2 regions of the Blautia sp. DFI.6.71 genome follow, and region 2 is predicted to be linked to the other one. Evidence: predicted binding sites of a transcription regulator. Region 2 holds the regulator's gene; the other holds the start of a gene.
What was found. Region 2 encodes Rex, which represses fermentation and respiration genes when NADH is low (regulators of the CRP and FNR family bind a similar motif). Its sites were predicted from a motif close to ATTGTTAANTANTTAACAAT; they were not measured.
Positions count from the first base shown of each region.

Region 1: a site for Rex is predicted at 5,755-5,774, ahead of LJE12_RS02530 (CoB--CoM heterodisulfide reductase iron-sulfur subunit B family protein). Genes of this name have one in related genera too.

Region 1 is NZ_JAJDMJ010000002.1:175,464-183,272, reverse strand. It holds gene LJE12_RS02550 (AAA family ATPase) at 239-1,834, shown strand; gene LJE12_RS02545 (DUF4866 domain-containing protein) at 2,041-2,841, shown strand; gene LJE12_RS02540 (threonine/serine ThrE exporter family protein) at 2,910-4,241, shown strand; gene LJE12_RS02535 (L-lactate dehydrogenase) at 4,506-5,456, shown strand; gene LJE12_RS02530 (CoB--CoM heterodisulfide reductase iron-sulfur subunit B family protein) at 6,053-6,847, shown strand; gene LJE12_RS02525 (4Fe-4S dicluster domain-containing protein) at 6,844-7,233, shown strand; gene LJE12_RS02520 (4Fe-4S binding protein) at 7,240-7,809, shown strand, end outside.
Region 2 is NZ_JAJDMJ010000015.1:3,651-11,459, forward strand. It holds gene LJE12_RS08365 (S8 family peptidase) at 440-1,285, shown strand; gene LJE12_RS08370 (NADP-dependent isocitrate dehydrogenase) at 1,401-2,609, shown strand; gene LJE12_RS08375 (ABC-F family ATP-binding cassette domain-containing protein) at 2,726-4,636, opposite strand; gene LJE12_RS08380 (redox-sensing transcriptional repressor Rex) at 4,897-5,544, shown strand; gene LJE12_RS08385 (NAD(P)H-hydrate dehydratase) at 5,634-7,133, shown strand; gene alr (alanine racemase) at 7,211-7,809, shown strand, end outside.

The DNA.
Region 1 (7,809 bases), on a different contig from region 2:
TCTAATTATCTAAATCTATGTAATTGCCCGGTATTTTCGACAGTTACAGCCAAATCTCAATTCATATACAGATCATGAATCTGTTCTTTCAGAAAAGTCATGCTTTAATTTTCACTATTTATTTCTAGCAGGAGTTTTCTAAAAGACAGGAACTCCTGAACATATTTATTAAGGAGGTTATAAGATGCTGTATAAGAAGACAGAAAAGCTATCAATAATAAAGAGGGAGGGTGAGATAATGGGTATGTTTGTAAATCCGAATGCTGCAGCATTTCAGTGTGCAGTCAATTCAGAAGTATATATAGACAAAACGGGATTATTGGAATACACAAATAAAGTATTGGGCACAAATGCCAGGTTTATATGTAACAGTCGTCCGCGCAGATTCGGGAAATCTGTTACTGTAGATATGCTGACTGCATATTACAGTAAAGGATGCGACACTGAAAAAATGTTTTCAGGACTGGAAATCAGCAAATGTCCGGATTTTTACGAACATTTAAATAAATATGATGTCATTCATTTTGATGTACAATGGTGCTGTATATCAGCAGGTTCCAGTGAGAATTTAATTTCATATATCACGAATATCGTTGTTTCCGAATTAAGAGAGACTTATCCTGAAGTCAATCTGGTGGAAAACAGCACTATATATGGAGCAATGGCACGCATTAATACTGTATTAGGAAAACAGTTTATTGTAATCATTGATGAATGGGATGTTCTGATTCGTGATGAAGCCCATAATCAGGCAGCACAGGAAATGTATATTGACTTTCTCAGAAACATGTTTAAAGGAATTGAGGCATCAAAATATATCGCACTTGCATATCTGACCGGAATTTTACCGATAAAGAAATTAAAAACCCAGTCTGCCTTAAATAATTTCACCCAGTTTACAATGCTTAATGCCGGCCCATTGACACCATATATCGGTTTTAATGAAGACGAAGTAATCGATTTGTGTGAAAAATATGAGATAGATTTTGCAGAAGTGAGGCGGTGGTACGATGGTTACCGTCTTGGAGATTACCATGTATATAATCCCAATGCGTTAGTAAATCTGACAATCATGCGAACATTTCAAAGCTACTGGTCACAGACAGGAACCTATCTGTCAATCCTGCCACTGATCAACATGGATTTTGATGGTCTGCGGACATCCATTATAGAGATGCTGTCCGGTTCCTCTGTAGAAGTAAATGTCAATGAATTTCAGAATGATATGGTCAGCTTCGCAGACAAAGATGATGTATTGACTCTGCTGATCCACCTGGGTTACCTTGCCTACGACCAGAGAACCCAGAGAGCTTACATTCCCAATGAAGAAATCCGTCAGGAATTTCGTGCTGCCACCAAACGAAATAAATGGAACGAACTGATTGAATTCCAGCAGGAATCTGAGAAACTACTGGAAGCCACCTGGGAAATGGATGCAGAAACAGTTGCTGAACAGATAGAGAAAATCCATGCAGAATACACATCAGTGATTCAGTACAATAACGAGAATTCCCTGAGCAGCGTACTCAGCATTGCCTACTTAAGTGCAATAAAATACTATTTTAAGCCAATCCGGGAACTCCCGACAGGAAGAGGCTTCGCAGATTTCGTCTTCATCCCCAAACCACTGTACAGAGACTATTATCCTGCATTACTCGTCGAACTGAAATGGAACAAAGACGCAGAAACTGCTCTGAATCAGATAAAAGAACGAAAATATCCAGAGTCATTACAGCAGTATACAGGAGATATTTTGCTGGTGGGGATCAACTACGATAAAAAAGAAAAAGTACATCAGTGTGTAATCGAAAAATGGTTTCCACTGTGTATATAGAACGTAACTTCAAAAGAATCATATAAGTTATGAGAAAAGACATTCTACCCCAGTGGATGGAATGTCTTTTTTATATAATTTTTAGCTTGCATCTATGTAAAATTGATATCAGAAAATTCCCTCTTTTTATGTTGACATTACTAAAAGCAAGACTATAATGAAAACCGAAAAAAGAATCTGAAACGATTGGAAAGGGGAAGTTAATTATGAGTACAGTTTTGCCAAGAGAAGAAGCAGTAGAAACAATTTTTTCTAAAATTTTGGCTTCGCCGGAAGCATCCGGACGATTAAGCGGAGTTTTTTATGACCATATAGATGACGACCATCGTCTGACAGATAATGACAGAGATCATTTCCTGCAGGTATTGTTTCATGCGTACCAGAACGGTGATATCAGTGCACTGCTGTTGGAATTATGCGGCAGAAGTATGTTTGACCTGTTAAGGGAGGCTTATCTGATCCCGAAGAAATTCCACGGAAAAGCAGGAGAGAACCCGGTGCTCCTTACAGATGCAGCCGGAGAACTTCTTCCCGGGGAAAAGGTTTCAGCCAGAGAATATGCAAAATTCAAGGAAACATATGAACATCATGAATGTGCCCCCAGATCTGCACTGTATCTTGCAGATGGTTATGATCTTGTCCGTACCTATACAGAAGGTCTGAACATTACAGAAGAAAAAGATAACCGTAAACGTGGTGTCCTGGCTCTTTATGCACTTCCCGACACCTGTAAACTGGGTCTGACAGAAGCACAGGCATATGCCGTTGTATGGGATGCTTTCCAGAAGATTCAGGAAGAAGCCCCAAGAGCCATGGTATACTACGGACAGGAAACAGGTCTGAAGAAAGAGAATCCGGATAAACCCTATGATGAAATTGGAATTCTTCTTCCTATCCATGAATTTGAGAAAAAAATGCTGCAGCATTTAGACGAGATTGACGGAATCGTACTGGCATGCAGAGAGAAAATGATGGAGAAAGCAGGAAATGACAGTCTGCAGCTTTAACAAATCAAGCAAGTAGCAAAGCGGATGATTTTATCCGATTGACAATATAGAATGAGGAAGTGAGAAAAATGCCGCAGGAAGTGATTAAAAAGAACCATATGGATGTTGCCTGGCATGAGTATACAGATGAAAATGGGGAAAATGTACCAGTTGTAGATTCCAGCATCGCAGAGAAAGCATCCGTTATCGGACGTGTGGGGATTATGTTTCTCTCATGCGGTACCGGAGCATGGAGAGTGAGAAGTTCCATGAATACACTGGCAGAAGCACTTGGCATTACGTGTACGGCGGATATTGGTCTGATGTCCATTGAATATACATGTTATGACGGAGAAAATGGTTTTACCCAGTCGTTGTGCCTGACTAATACAGGCGTAAATACTTTGAAGTTAAATCGTCTGGAACACTTTATCCGAAACTTTGAAAAAGAAGGAAAACATATGTCAGGAGAACAGCTGCATACATTTCTTGACAATATTGAAAAAACACATGGTCTATATTCCCCGCCTGCACTGGGACTTGCTGCAGCGATCGCATGCTGCGGATTTACATTCCTTCTTGGGGGCGGTCCGATCGAGATGTTCTGTGCATTTGTCGGGGCAGGAATTGGAAATTATCTCCGCTGCAAACTGACCAAACACCATTTTACATTGTTCTTATGTATTGTGTCTTCTGTATCTCTGGCATGTTTTGCATATGCAGGTCTGCTCAAACTTGGAGAAATATTATTTGGTATTTCTGTTCAGCACGAAGCGGGATATATCTGTGCAATGCTCTTTATCATACCGGGATTTCCGTTTATTACCAGTGGTATTGACCTTGCAAAACTGGATATGCGTTCAGGAATAGAACGTCTGACTTATGCTTTGATCGTTATTCTGGTAGCTACTATGTCAGCATGGATCATGGCACTGATCCTGCATTTGAAACCTGTAGATTTTATAAAACTTTCACTGTCAACAGAGCAGTGGATCTTATTCAGGCTTCTTGCAAGTTTCTGCGGAGTGTTTGGATTCTCTATCATGTTTAACAGCCCGGTTCGTCTGGCAGTCGCAGCAGCCGGGATAGGAGCAGTTGCCAATACTCTGAGACTGGAACTGGTAGACCTTGCAAATATTCCTCCTGCTGCAGCCGCATTTATTGGTGCACTTACTGCGGGACTTCTGGCGTCTCTGCTGAAGAATAAAGTCGGATATCCAAGGATATCTGTAACAGTTCCCTCAATCGTTATCATGGTTCCGGGATTATATTTATACAGAGGATTTTATAATCTTGGTATTATGTCATTATCAGTAGCTGCATCCTGGTTTGCGTCTGCGATCCTTATCATTGCAGCGTTGCCATTAGGGCTAATCTTTGCACGTATTCTGACAGATAAAGCTTTCAGATACTGTACTTAACCGAATCAAAAATCAGGGAAATCCCCAACCACTGCTTAAATTGCAAAAAGCAATAAGCAGTGGTTGGGGATTTGTTCGTGCAAGTATCTACTCCAATAGGAAAATGTGAAAATTATATCAAACTAACAAACAATTTTATGCTTCCAAACAAATATTTAAACGAAAAAATTGTTCAGGTTTCTGTACAAAAGCTCTTGTCAATTTTTTGACAATGTGTTATCATTAAGGCGTCAATTTTGTTAGGAGAAAAGGAGTATTAAGATTATGAGCAGTAAAATTACTATCATTGGAGCCGGCAGTGTCGGATCTACCATCGCGTACACTTTATCAAGCCAGGATATCGCATCTGAAATTGTTCTGATCGATATCAACAAAAAGAAAGCAGAAGGTGAAGTTCTGGATATTATCCAGGGAACCTGCTTCAGAGATCCTATCTCTATCATTGCCGGAGACTACGAAGATGCTAGGGATTCTGACATCGTTATCATCACATCCGGTATTGCCCGTAAACCAGGACAGACAAGACTTGAACTTACACAGACAAATGTAAATATCCTCAAATCTATCACACCGGAGATCGTAAAGGCAGCTCCAAATGCCCTTTATCTGATCGTAAGCAATCCGGTTGATATCATGACTTATGTATTTACAAAGATTTCCGGACTTCCAGAAAACCAGATCCTTGGTTCCGGTACAATTCTTGACTCTGCACGTCTGCGCTGCGGATTATCCGAACATTTCCAGATTGCACAGAGTAATATCCATGCCTATGTATTCGGTGAGCATGGAGATACATCCTTTATTCCGTGGTCTGGTGCCTATATTTCAGGTGTAAGTGTGGATGAATATTACGACCTTGAGAAGAAACTCGGTAAGGATATTGAACCGATTGATAAAGAAGCAATGCTTCAGTATGTACAGAAATCTGGCGGTGAGATCATTTCCAAGAAAGGTGCAACTTTCTATGCAGTATCCTCTTCTGTATGCAAACTTTGCAGCCTTCTTGTATCTTCTTCAGAGTCTATCTCTACAGTATCTACTATGATGCATGGAGAGTACGGAATCGATGATGTATGCCTGAGTACATTAACTCTGGTAGGACCAAATGGTGTACAGGGCAAAGTTCCAATGAGAATGACAAAAGCTGAGATCGAACAGCTTAAGAAGAGTGCAGATGCACTGAAAGAAATTATTGCTCAGATTGACCTTAATTAATAATATATCAGACAAAACATTCAGAAGTACAGGTACAGCCTGTTCTTCTGAATCCATATTACTGTTTACTCCTTTTTAATTATTAGCCAAAATTCTGTACTGTAAGCGGAAACAGACGAATTTTGGCTTACATATATCAAAAGCAAAAAAATATATAAATAATATTTTTATTAATTTTTTGAAAGATACTATGATTGTGAGTAAATAGAAAAGCGGAAGATTTTATCTGCCTGAAAAAGATTAATTTAGATCAGAAGAATTGAGCAATGATGCGTGATAAAAAAATTATCAAAAACCTCTTGTTAAAATGTTGTCAATATGATATAATATTTTTCGGAAATCGAGCTGATACACTCCTTTAATTGCGGAGGAAGGGTGTGCGAACTCTTTTATTTTCTATGTCTCAACAAAGATATAAAAAGTAATTGTATTAGACTTGATTTATATTTTTGTCCATATATTGTTAAAAAAAAGACAAGGACTAGCGACTGTTATTTACGGGCGCTATATATCGGGGCAAATTGCTTTTGGACCCTGATATCATTATTTGAGCAACATGAATTTATCTGAACAACTAAGAAAGGATAATGTTAAGTATGAAGTACAGTTATTATCCGGGTTGTACCCTGAGAAACAAGGCGAAAGATCTGGACGAATATGCCAGAGCCAGCGCCAGAGCACTTGGGTTTGAACTGGAAGAGATCGAAGACTGGCAGTGCTGCGGAGGTGTTTATCCTCTGGGAACTGACGAAATTGCTACGAAGCTTTCTTCTGTACGTGCTCTTAATCAGGCCAAAGAAAAGGGCCAGGATCTGGTAACAATCTGCTCTGCCTGTCATCACGTGATCAAACGTGTCAATGATGATATGAAAAATGTGGAGGATATCCGCACCAGAGCAAATAATTACATGCAGCTTGATGAGCCTTATGAAGGCGAGACAACAGTGCTCCATTATCTGGAAGTACTTCGCGACAAAGTCGGTTTCGACAAGCTGAAAGAGAAGGTAGTAAACCCGCTTACAGGAAAGAAAATCGGAGCCTATTACGGATGTCTCTTATTACGTCCGGGCAAGATCATGGCTTTTGATGATCCGGAGAATCCGACAATCATGGAAGATTTCATCCGTGCACTTGGGGCAGAACCGGTAATCTATCCATACAGAAATGAATGCTGCGGCGGTTACATTTCTCTGAAAGAAAAAGATATGTCTCAGAACATGTGTCAGAAAATCGAAGACAGTGCGAGAGGCTTTGGCGCAGATATGCTGATCACAGCCTGTCCATTGTGTAAATATAATTTAAATAAAAACGCTTCCAGCGAACTGCCTGTATATTATTTCACAGAGCTCCTTGCAGAAGCCCTCGGAGTAAAAGAGGAGGTAGAGAAATGAGAAATGAACATTCAGCAGCAGAGAAGATCAAAGAAATCTCAGGAACAAATCCGCTGAAATGTATGAAATGTGGAAAATGTTCTGCTACCTGCCCATCTTTCAATGAAATGGATATCAAGCCACATCAGTTTGTATCCTATGTTGTAAACGAAGATATTGAAGCACTTGTCAATTCAAAATCTCTCTGGAAATGCCTTTCCTGCTTTGCCTGCGTGGAGCGTTGCCCAAGAGATGTAAAACCTGGAAAGCTCATTGATGCAGCAAGACAGTTAGTTGTCCGTGAAAAAGGCGGAGATTATCTGAAAGCAGATGAGATCCCGGAACTTCTTGATCCGGAACTGCCACAGCAGCTTCTGGTAAGTGCATTCAGAAGATACAGGAGGTAAGTCAGAGTGCAGAGAATTGGTGTATTTGTCTGTCATTGTGGAAGCAATATTGCCGCTACGGTAGATGTAAAAAAAGTTGTTGAATTAGCTGCCAAAGAGCCGGGTGTCGTTCATGCAGAAGACTACCAGTACATGTGCTCAGAAGCAGGCCAGGCTAAGATCCAGGAAGCCATCAGAGAGAAGAATCTGACAGGTGTTGTTGTCTGTTCCTGTTCTCCGCGTATGCATGAGGCAACTTTCAGAAAAGCAGCTGAAAGAGCCGGACTGAACCCATACATGGTGGAGATCGCAAATATCCGTGAGCACTGCTCCTGGATCCACAAGGATATGGAAGAGGCTACAAAGAAAGCCGTAATCCTTGCCAGAGCAGCAATCGCAAAAGTGAATTTAAATGATCCTCTTCAGCCAGGAGAGAGCCGTGTTACAAAGAGAGCCCTGATCATCGGCGGCGGTATTGCCGGAATCCAGACAGCCCTGGATATCGCAGATGCAGGATATGAAGTAGATATTGTAGAGAAAACTCCAAGTATCGGTGGAAGAATGTCACAGCTTGACAAAACATTCCCTACACTTGAC
Region 2 (7,809 bases):
CGGATAAATTCCATTTGTTCCTGATCGGAGATTTCCTGGGAGGCAGCGTCATTTCCGGCAGCTACACAGCAGAGCAGGACGAAGGTCTGAAAGAGTAAAAATACCAGTATCAATAATAATGCAGTCATAATTTGTCTCCTTAATATTATGCAGATGGTTACAGTTATTTTATGAAATTGCTATAAGGATATTTTTCGGGATTTCTGTAACAGATTCTGTATATGCCTGTTGTTTTGCATATCAGAAGTATCTGCATATCATGGAAGCTTTATACATTTTATTTACAGAAAAACGGAGATATGACAGGAGAAACTGTCGGACACGAAAATATAATCTTCCGAATAATTTAAAGTAAGACGCAGATGTTCATTGTCTTTGCAGCGACCTGATGAACAGTTGCGGTAAGATTTCATTATCCAGATGATTCGGAGGATTTTTTATGAAGAATTCAGATGATTCCGGATATACAGGAAAGCACGTGGGTGTGTGTGTTCTGGATACCGGGATTTTTCCTCATATAGATTTTACAGGGAGAATACTTGCGTTTCAAGATTTCATCGGACATCGTATCAGACCTTATGATGATAATTCTCATGGAACCCATGTATGTGGGATCATTGGCGGTGACGGAAGGGCTTCGAAAGGACGGATCAGAGGAATTGCCCCCGGGTGTAGCCTGATAGTTCTGAAGGTGCTCGACAGAACGGGAAATGGCAGGAAAGAAGATGTTTTACAGGCTTTTCGCTGGATTCTGGAGAATAAGAGATATTATGGGATACGTGTAGTGAATATCTCGGTGGGAACAACCTGCAGGAGAGCAGAAGATCACAGAGTTCTGATTGCGGGTGTGGAACAACTTTGGGATGCAGGTCTGGTGGTAGTTGCTGCGGCAGGAAATCAGGGACCGAAGGCAGGAAGTGTGACAGCACCGGGAAGCAGCCGGAAGATTATCACAGTAGGCTCCAGCGATCTGCTTACAGGACGGACTGCCATATCCGGCAGGGGACCTACATTTGAGTGTGTTTGTAAACCGGATCTGGTTGCACCTGGGAATCATGTTCTTGCCTGTGCACCGGGGGCAGATAACGGATATGGAGTGAAGAGTGGTACTTCTATGTCTACACCTCTGGTTGCAGGGGCAGCAGCATTGATGCTTGAGAAGAATCCGGAGCTGACTAATGTTCAGATCAAGATGAAATTGAAAGAAAGTGCCAGGGATATGGGATTGCCAAAGAATCAGCAGGGATGGGGAGAACTGGATCTGGAACGCTTTATGGAACTGTGATCAGTAATCATTTTATTTGGCAAAATATTGCTTTAATGTATAAAAGCATTGACGAACGGTCTGTTTTCGGCTATCATGATAGTTAACTGGATGAGAGCCAAAGAGGAGGATTAACATGAAAAAAATTCAGATGCAGACACCACTTGTGGAGATGGATGGAGATGAGATGACCAGAATTCTCTGGAAAATAATCAAAGATGAGCTTCTTCTTCCGTATATTGATTTGAACACTGAGTATTATGACCTTGGTCTGGAATACAGAAATGAAACGGATGATCAGGTAACTGTTGATGCAGCAGAGGCTACAAAGAAGTACGGCGTTGCAGTGAAATGTGCCACTATCACTCCTAATAAGGCAAGAATGGAAGAGTATACCTTAAAGAAAATGTACAAGAGTCCTAACGGAACGATTCGTGCAATTCTCGACGGAACTGTTTTTCGTGCCCCAATCGTAGTGAAGGGTATTGAACCATGTGTTAAGAACTGGAAGAAACCGATCACCATCGCACGTCATGCCTATGGTGATGTGTATAAGAACACAGAGATGTATATTGACGGCCCCGGAGATGCTTATCTGGTATTTGAAGGTGCAGACGGACAGCAGAGAAAAGAGCTGATCCATCATTATGAGGGACCGGGTGTGCTTCAGGGTATGCACAATCTGGATGATTCTATCACAAGTTTTGCAAGATGCTGTTTTAATTATGCACTGGATACAAAACAGAACCTGTGGCTTGGCGGCAAGGATACGATCTCCAAGATTTATGACGGACGTTTTAAGGAAATCTTTGCAACTATTTATGAAGATGAGTTTAAGGAGAAATTCGAGGCAGCAGGCATTGAATATTTCTACAGCCTGATCGATGATATCGTAGCTCGTGTCATGAAGGCTGAAGGCGGATTTATCTGGGCCTGCAAGAACTATGATGGAGATGTTATGAGCGATATGGTTTCTTCAGCATTTGGTTCTCTGGCTATGATGACATCTGTACTGGTATCTCCACAGGGATATTACGAATATGAAGCTGCTCATGGAACTGTACAGAGACATTATTATCGCTATCTGAAAGGTGAGGAGACATCTACTAACTCTGTAGCAACTATTTTTGCATGGACCGGAGCTCTGAGAAAAAGAGGTGAGCTGGACGACAATAAAGAATTGATGGAATTTGCTGATAAACTGGAGAAGGCGACTCTGGAGACGATTGAAAGCGGTAAGATGACAAAAGACCTTGCGCTGATCACTTCTCTTGAGGATGTGACAGTACTGAACAGTAAAGATTTCATCCTTGCCATCAGAGAGAGACTGGATGAAATTTTATAATGTCAGAAATTATCCGGTAATGTTTCTATAACATTATAAAGTTCTCCGGGCAGGATCACACTGCAGCGGAGAAACCTGTAAAAAGTTATAAACTGCGAAAATGGGAAGAACCTGCATTATGCAAGTTCTTCCCATTTTTCATATAATCCTTCTAATTCTTCGGTAATGGTGGCTTTCTCTTTGCTGAGTTTCGCACATTCTGCCACATTTGTGCAGATATCCGGGAGAATCATGGTTTCGTCGATCTCTTTATCTCTGGTTTCAAGTTCTTCAATGCGGGCTTCTACTTTTTTTAGTTCGTTCTCTCGTTTTCGCTGGCGGGCCTGTTCTTCTTTCTGCTGCTGCCAGGAAAGCTTGTTATCAGAAGCCTGCTTTGCTTCTGTCACAGCCTGAGCGGCAGCCGGAGCATATTTTTCCGTCAGCTCTTCTTTTTTCTCCAGATAATAGTCGTAATCTCCGATATAATTTACAATTGCCTGATTGGTCAGATCCAGGATCCGGGTAGCTGTCTGGTTGATGAAGTAACGGTCGTGGGAAACATAGAATACTGTTCCTGTGTAACTGTTCAATGCCTCTTCAAGAATCTCTTTTGAAGCGATATCCAGATGGTTGGTGGGCTCATCGAGGATCAGAAAGTTTGCTTCGGACAGCATCAGCTTGGCGAGGGAAACACGACCTCTTTCTCCGCCGGACAGAGCGGAGATCAGTTTGAATACGTCATCCCCTGTGAAAAGGAATGCTGCCAGCATATTTCGAATTTCTGTTTCCGTAAGTGTGGGATAAGCATCTGAGATTTCCTCAAAAATAGTTTTCTCCATATGAAGAACATGGTGTTCCTGGTCATAGTAGCCAATCTGTACCTTGGAACCAAGAGTAAATCTGCCGCTGTCTGCATCGATCAGCCCATTGATGATCTTTAACATGGTGGTTTTGCCTGTGCCGTTATTGCCAATCAGGGCTACACGTTCTCCACGTTTGATCTCAAAGGAGATGTCACTGAAAAGTGTCTGTCCGGGAAAAGATTTGGAAAGACTTTCCACAGTAAGGACATCATTTCCGCTGACAAATCTTGGTTCCAGGGAAATGCGCATCTGATTCTGAATCTCCTGTGGTTTATCAATGCGCTGGACTTTATCCAGCATTTTCTCGCGGCTTTCCGCACGTTTGATGGATTTCTCGCGGTTAAAGGATTTCAGCTTGGCAATGACTGCTTCCTGATGTTTGATATCCCGCTGCTGGTTCAGGTAGGCTTTGTACTGGGCGTCACGCAACTGGGCTTTTTTCAGGGCATAGGCAGAATAGTTGCCACTGTACATACGCATATTTCCTGCTTCGATTTCCACAACTTTTGTTACGACTTTGTCAAGAAAGTAACGGTCGTGGGATACGATAAATACAGCACCCGGGTAATTCAGAAGATAGGTTTCCAGCCAGGAAATACTCTCCATATCCAGATGGTTGGTAGGCTCATCCAGAAGAAGAATGTCAGGGCTGGCAAGAAGCAGTTTACCCAGAGCTACGCGGGTTTTCTGGCCGCCTGAAAGAGTTTCTATCTGGCGTTCGAAATCTTCTTCTGTGAAACCAAGACCTTTTAATACACCCATGATCTCACTTTTGTAAGCGTAACCATTTTCCAGTTCAAACTGGTGACTCAGTCTTGTGTAAGTATTCATCAGGCTGTCCAGAGCATCTCCGGTGGTGGTTTTCATTTCCTGTTCCAGAGAGCGCAGACGGTTCTCCATATCAATAATGTGCTGTTTGGTGGAAATCAGTTCTTCGTAAATGGTATGATGGCCATGAATGTCCTGATACTGGGCAAGGTAGCCGATATTTTTATCTTTGGCAAGTACCACGTTTCCTGAATCCGGGGAGAGCTCATGCATAATGATTCGCAGCAGAGTCGTCTTGCCTGCACCGTTATTGCCGATGAGAGCTGCCTTTTCGCGGTCTTCTATATGGAAACTGGCATCCTTGAGAATGATTTTTTCGCCAAAGGATTTACAGATATTCTGACATGATAAAATCATAGGAATTCCTCCGTTTGTAATTTGTCCGCGTACTATTATAATCGAAAATGCCTGTTTTTGAAAGCATTTTAAGAGATTTTGTCCAGGGAAAAGAAGGCATCGGATAGATGTATGGAAGAAAATATGATATTCCGGGGAATTTTTCAGAATGAAATTGATAAAAAAATACAGAAATATTTGGTCAAAAAGTACAAATTTAATTTGACAATAAAATAACATCTGGGTATAATTGACATAGATAAGCTAAGGAGGGAAAATTTGTGGAAGCTAAGGAAATTTCGAAAGCGGTAATCAAGCGTCTGCCGCGGTACTACCGCTACCTCGGTGAATTGATGGAGGAGAATGTAGAGCGTATATCTTCAAATGATCTTAGCAAGAAGATGCATGTGACGGCTTCCCAGATTCGTCAGGACTTAAATAATTTCGGTGGTTTTGGTCAGCAGGGTTACGGCTATAATGTACGCTATTTGTATACAGAAATCGGTAAAATCCTTGGGCTGGATACTGTACATCCGATGATTATTCTGGGTGCCGGTAATCTGGGACAGGCATTGGCCAATTATGTGGATTTTGAAAAGCGCGGATTTAAGCTGGTTGGTATTTTTGACGTCAATCCTGTACTTGAGGGGATTGCAGTTCGTGGAATTGAGATTCAGATGTTGAGCGATCTTCCTTTGTTTCTGAAGGAGAATGAGGTTGAGATTGCAATCCTGACTCTTCCTAAAAACAAAGCCAAAGAGATGGCAAAGATTTTAATTGATAATGGAATTAAGGCAATCTGGAATTTTGCACATATTGATCTGGATGCCCCGGAGGATGTAATGGTAGAGAACGTACATCTTTCAGAGAGTCTTATGACTTTGTCCTATAACCTGAGTGAGTACAGAAAGGAACATGAAGGAATGTAAGGGATAACTGTGAAACACAAGGCTGTGGTCATCTGATCACAGCTTTTGTCTTGTATGTAAATGTGTTATTGTAAACAGGAGGTGAACAGATGAGAGAGATTGTAACTGCTGTTGAGATGAAAGAACTGGACCATAATACGATTCAGAAAGCCGGGATATCGTCTCCGGTACTTATGGAGAGGGCGGCATTAAAGACGGTTGAGGAGATTGTACAGAGATTAAAGAATAAAGAAAAAGAGAAAATCCTTGTGGTCTGCGGAACCGGCAACAATGGCGGAGACGGATTGGCGATTGCCAGACTGCTTCAGTTGAGAGGAGTCAGAACCTGGTATTATATTGCGGGTAAGGAAGAGAAAATGACTGCTGAAACTGCCGGACAGCTTAAAACAGCAGAATATTATCAGGTGCCCCGGGTGCATAACCTGGATCCGGATGAATATACTACTATAGTAGATGCCATCTTTGGGGTTGGACTGAGCAGACCTGTAGAGGGAAAATATGCAGAGCTTATCAGTACAATGAACCGGGCATCTGCGTATAAAGTAGCTGTGGATATTCCATCCGGGATTGACTCAGACACCGGATTTGAGAAGGGAATTGCATTCCGGGCAGATCTTACGGTTACCTTTGCTTTTCGCAAAAGAGGGCTGTGTTTTTATCCCGGACGCATGTATGGCGGTGAGATCGTTGTTACGGATATCGGAATCTATTCCATACCCGGAAAGAAAATCTGTATGCATCATCTGGAACGTGAAGATTTGAAAATGCTTCCGGAGAGAGTTCCCTATGGAAATAAAGGAACCTTCGGTAAGGTTCTTCTTATAGCTGGCAGCGAAGGAATGTGCGGAGCTGCATATCTGAGTGCAGCAGCTGCTCTGAAAAGCTCTGCGGGAATGGTGAGAATTCAGACCGTGGAGGCCAACAGGATTCCGTTGCAGACACTGTTGCCGGAAGCCATGATCACCTGTGATTTTGATGAGAAAAAAAACCAGGCAATGCTTGACTGGTGTGATGTGCTTGTGATAGGACCAGGTCTTGGAACCGGAGCGCAGAGCAGGGAAAGAGCTCAGTGGTTTCTGGCGAAGGCAGCTGAGTGTAAAAAAACAGTAATTCTGGATGCAGATGGCCTGAATCTTCTGTCAGTCCATGACAACTGGAAGCGTTTTATCGGGGAACATGTGATCCTGACACCTCATATTGGTGAGATGAGTCGTCTGTGCGGAAAAGAAATCGGTAAGATCCAGGATTGTCTGGCACAGACCGCAGCTGATTATGCAAAGGAGTCTGGAGCGGTTTGCGTTCTGAAGGATGCCTGTACTGTGGTGGCAGATGCTTTTGGAGATATGTATTTGAACATTTCGGGTAATGCAGGAATGGCTACAGCGGGAAGTGGAGATGTGTTAAGCGGTGTGCTTGCCGGTATACAGTGTATGTATCTGGCAGCAGAAAAGAAATTTTCTCCTGTTATGCTGGCTGCACTTGGTGTATATGTGCATGGGCTGGCAGGTGATCTGGCTGCTGAAACAGTAGGGCAGCGAGGGATGACCGCAGGAGATATCATCTGTTTTCTGCCGGAAATACTAAGATAGGATATTCATTTTGAGGCAGTAAATCTGTGAAACAATTTGCAGATATTAACATGAAAAAATAACAGAGGAAAATTATTATGAAGAAAGATAGCAGAGTAAAAGCAGTCATTTCACTGGATGCAGTAGAACATAATTTCCGGGAAATGAGAAAAAATATTGCAGAAGAGACAAAGATGATCGCAGTCATAAAGGCTGACGCTTATGGACATGGCGCGGTGCCGGTTGCACATCTCATTGAGGATTATGATTATATCTGGGGATTTGCGGCTGCAACTGCGGAAGAAGCGATTCATCTGCGAGAAGCCGGGATTACAAAACCAATCCTGATCCTTGGAATTGTTTTTGATGAATATTTTCCGGAACTTGTCCGTTATGAGATCCGTCCTGCAGTGTGCGAATATGAGGAGGCAAGGAAACTTTCAGACGAAGCGGTTCTGCAGAAAAAAACTGTACATATTCATATTGCTCTGGACACAGGAATGACCAGGATCGGTTTTGCGGATGCACAGGAAAATGTAGAGGAAATTAAAAAAATTTCAGAACTTCCAAATCTTGAGATTGAGGGTATGTTTACTCATTTTGCAAGAGCAGATGAGTATGACAGAAGTCCGGCTATGGTACAATTGGAGCGGTATCTGGATTTTTCAAGACGCGTAGAAGAGGCAGGAGTGGAAAT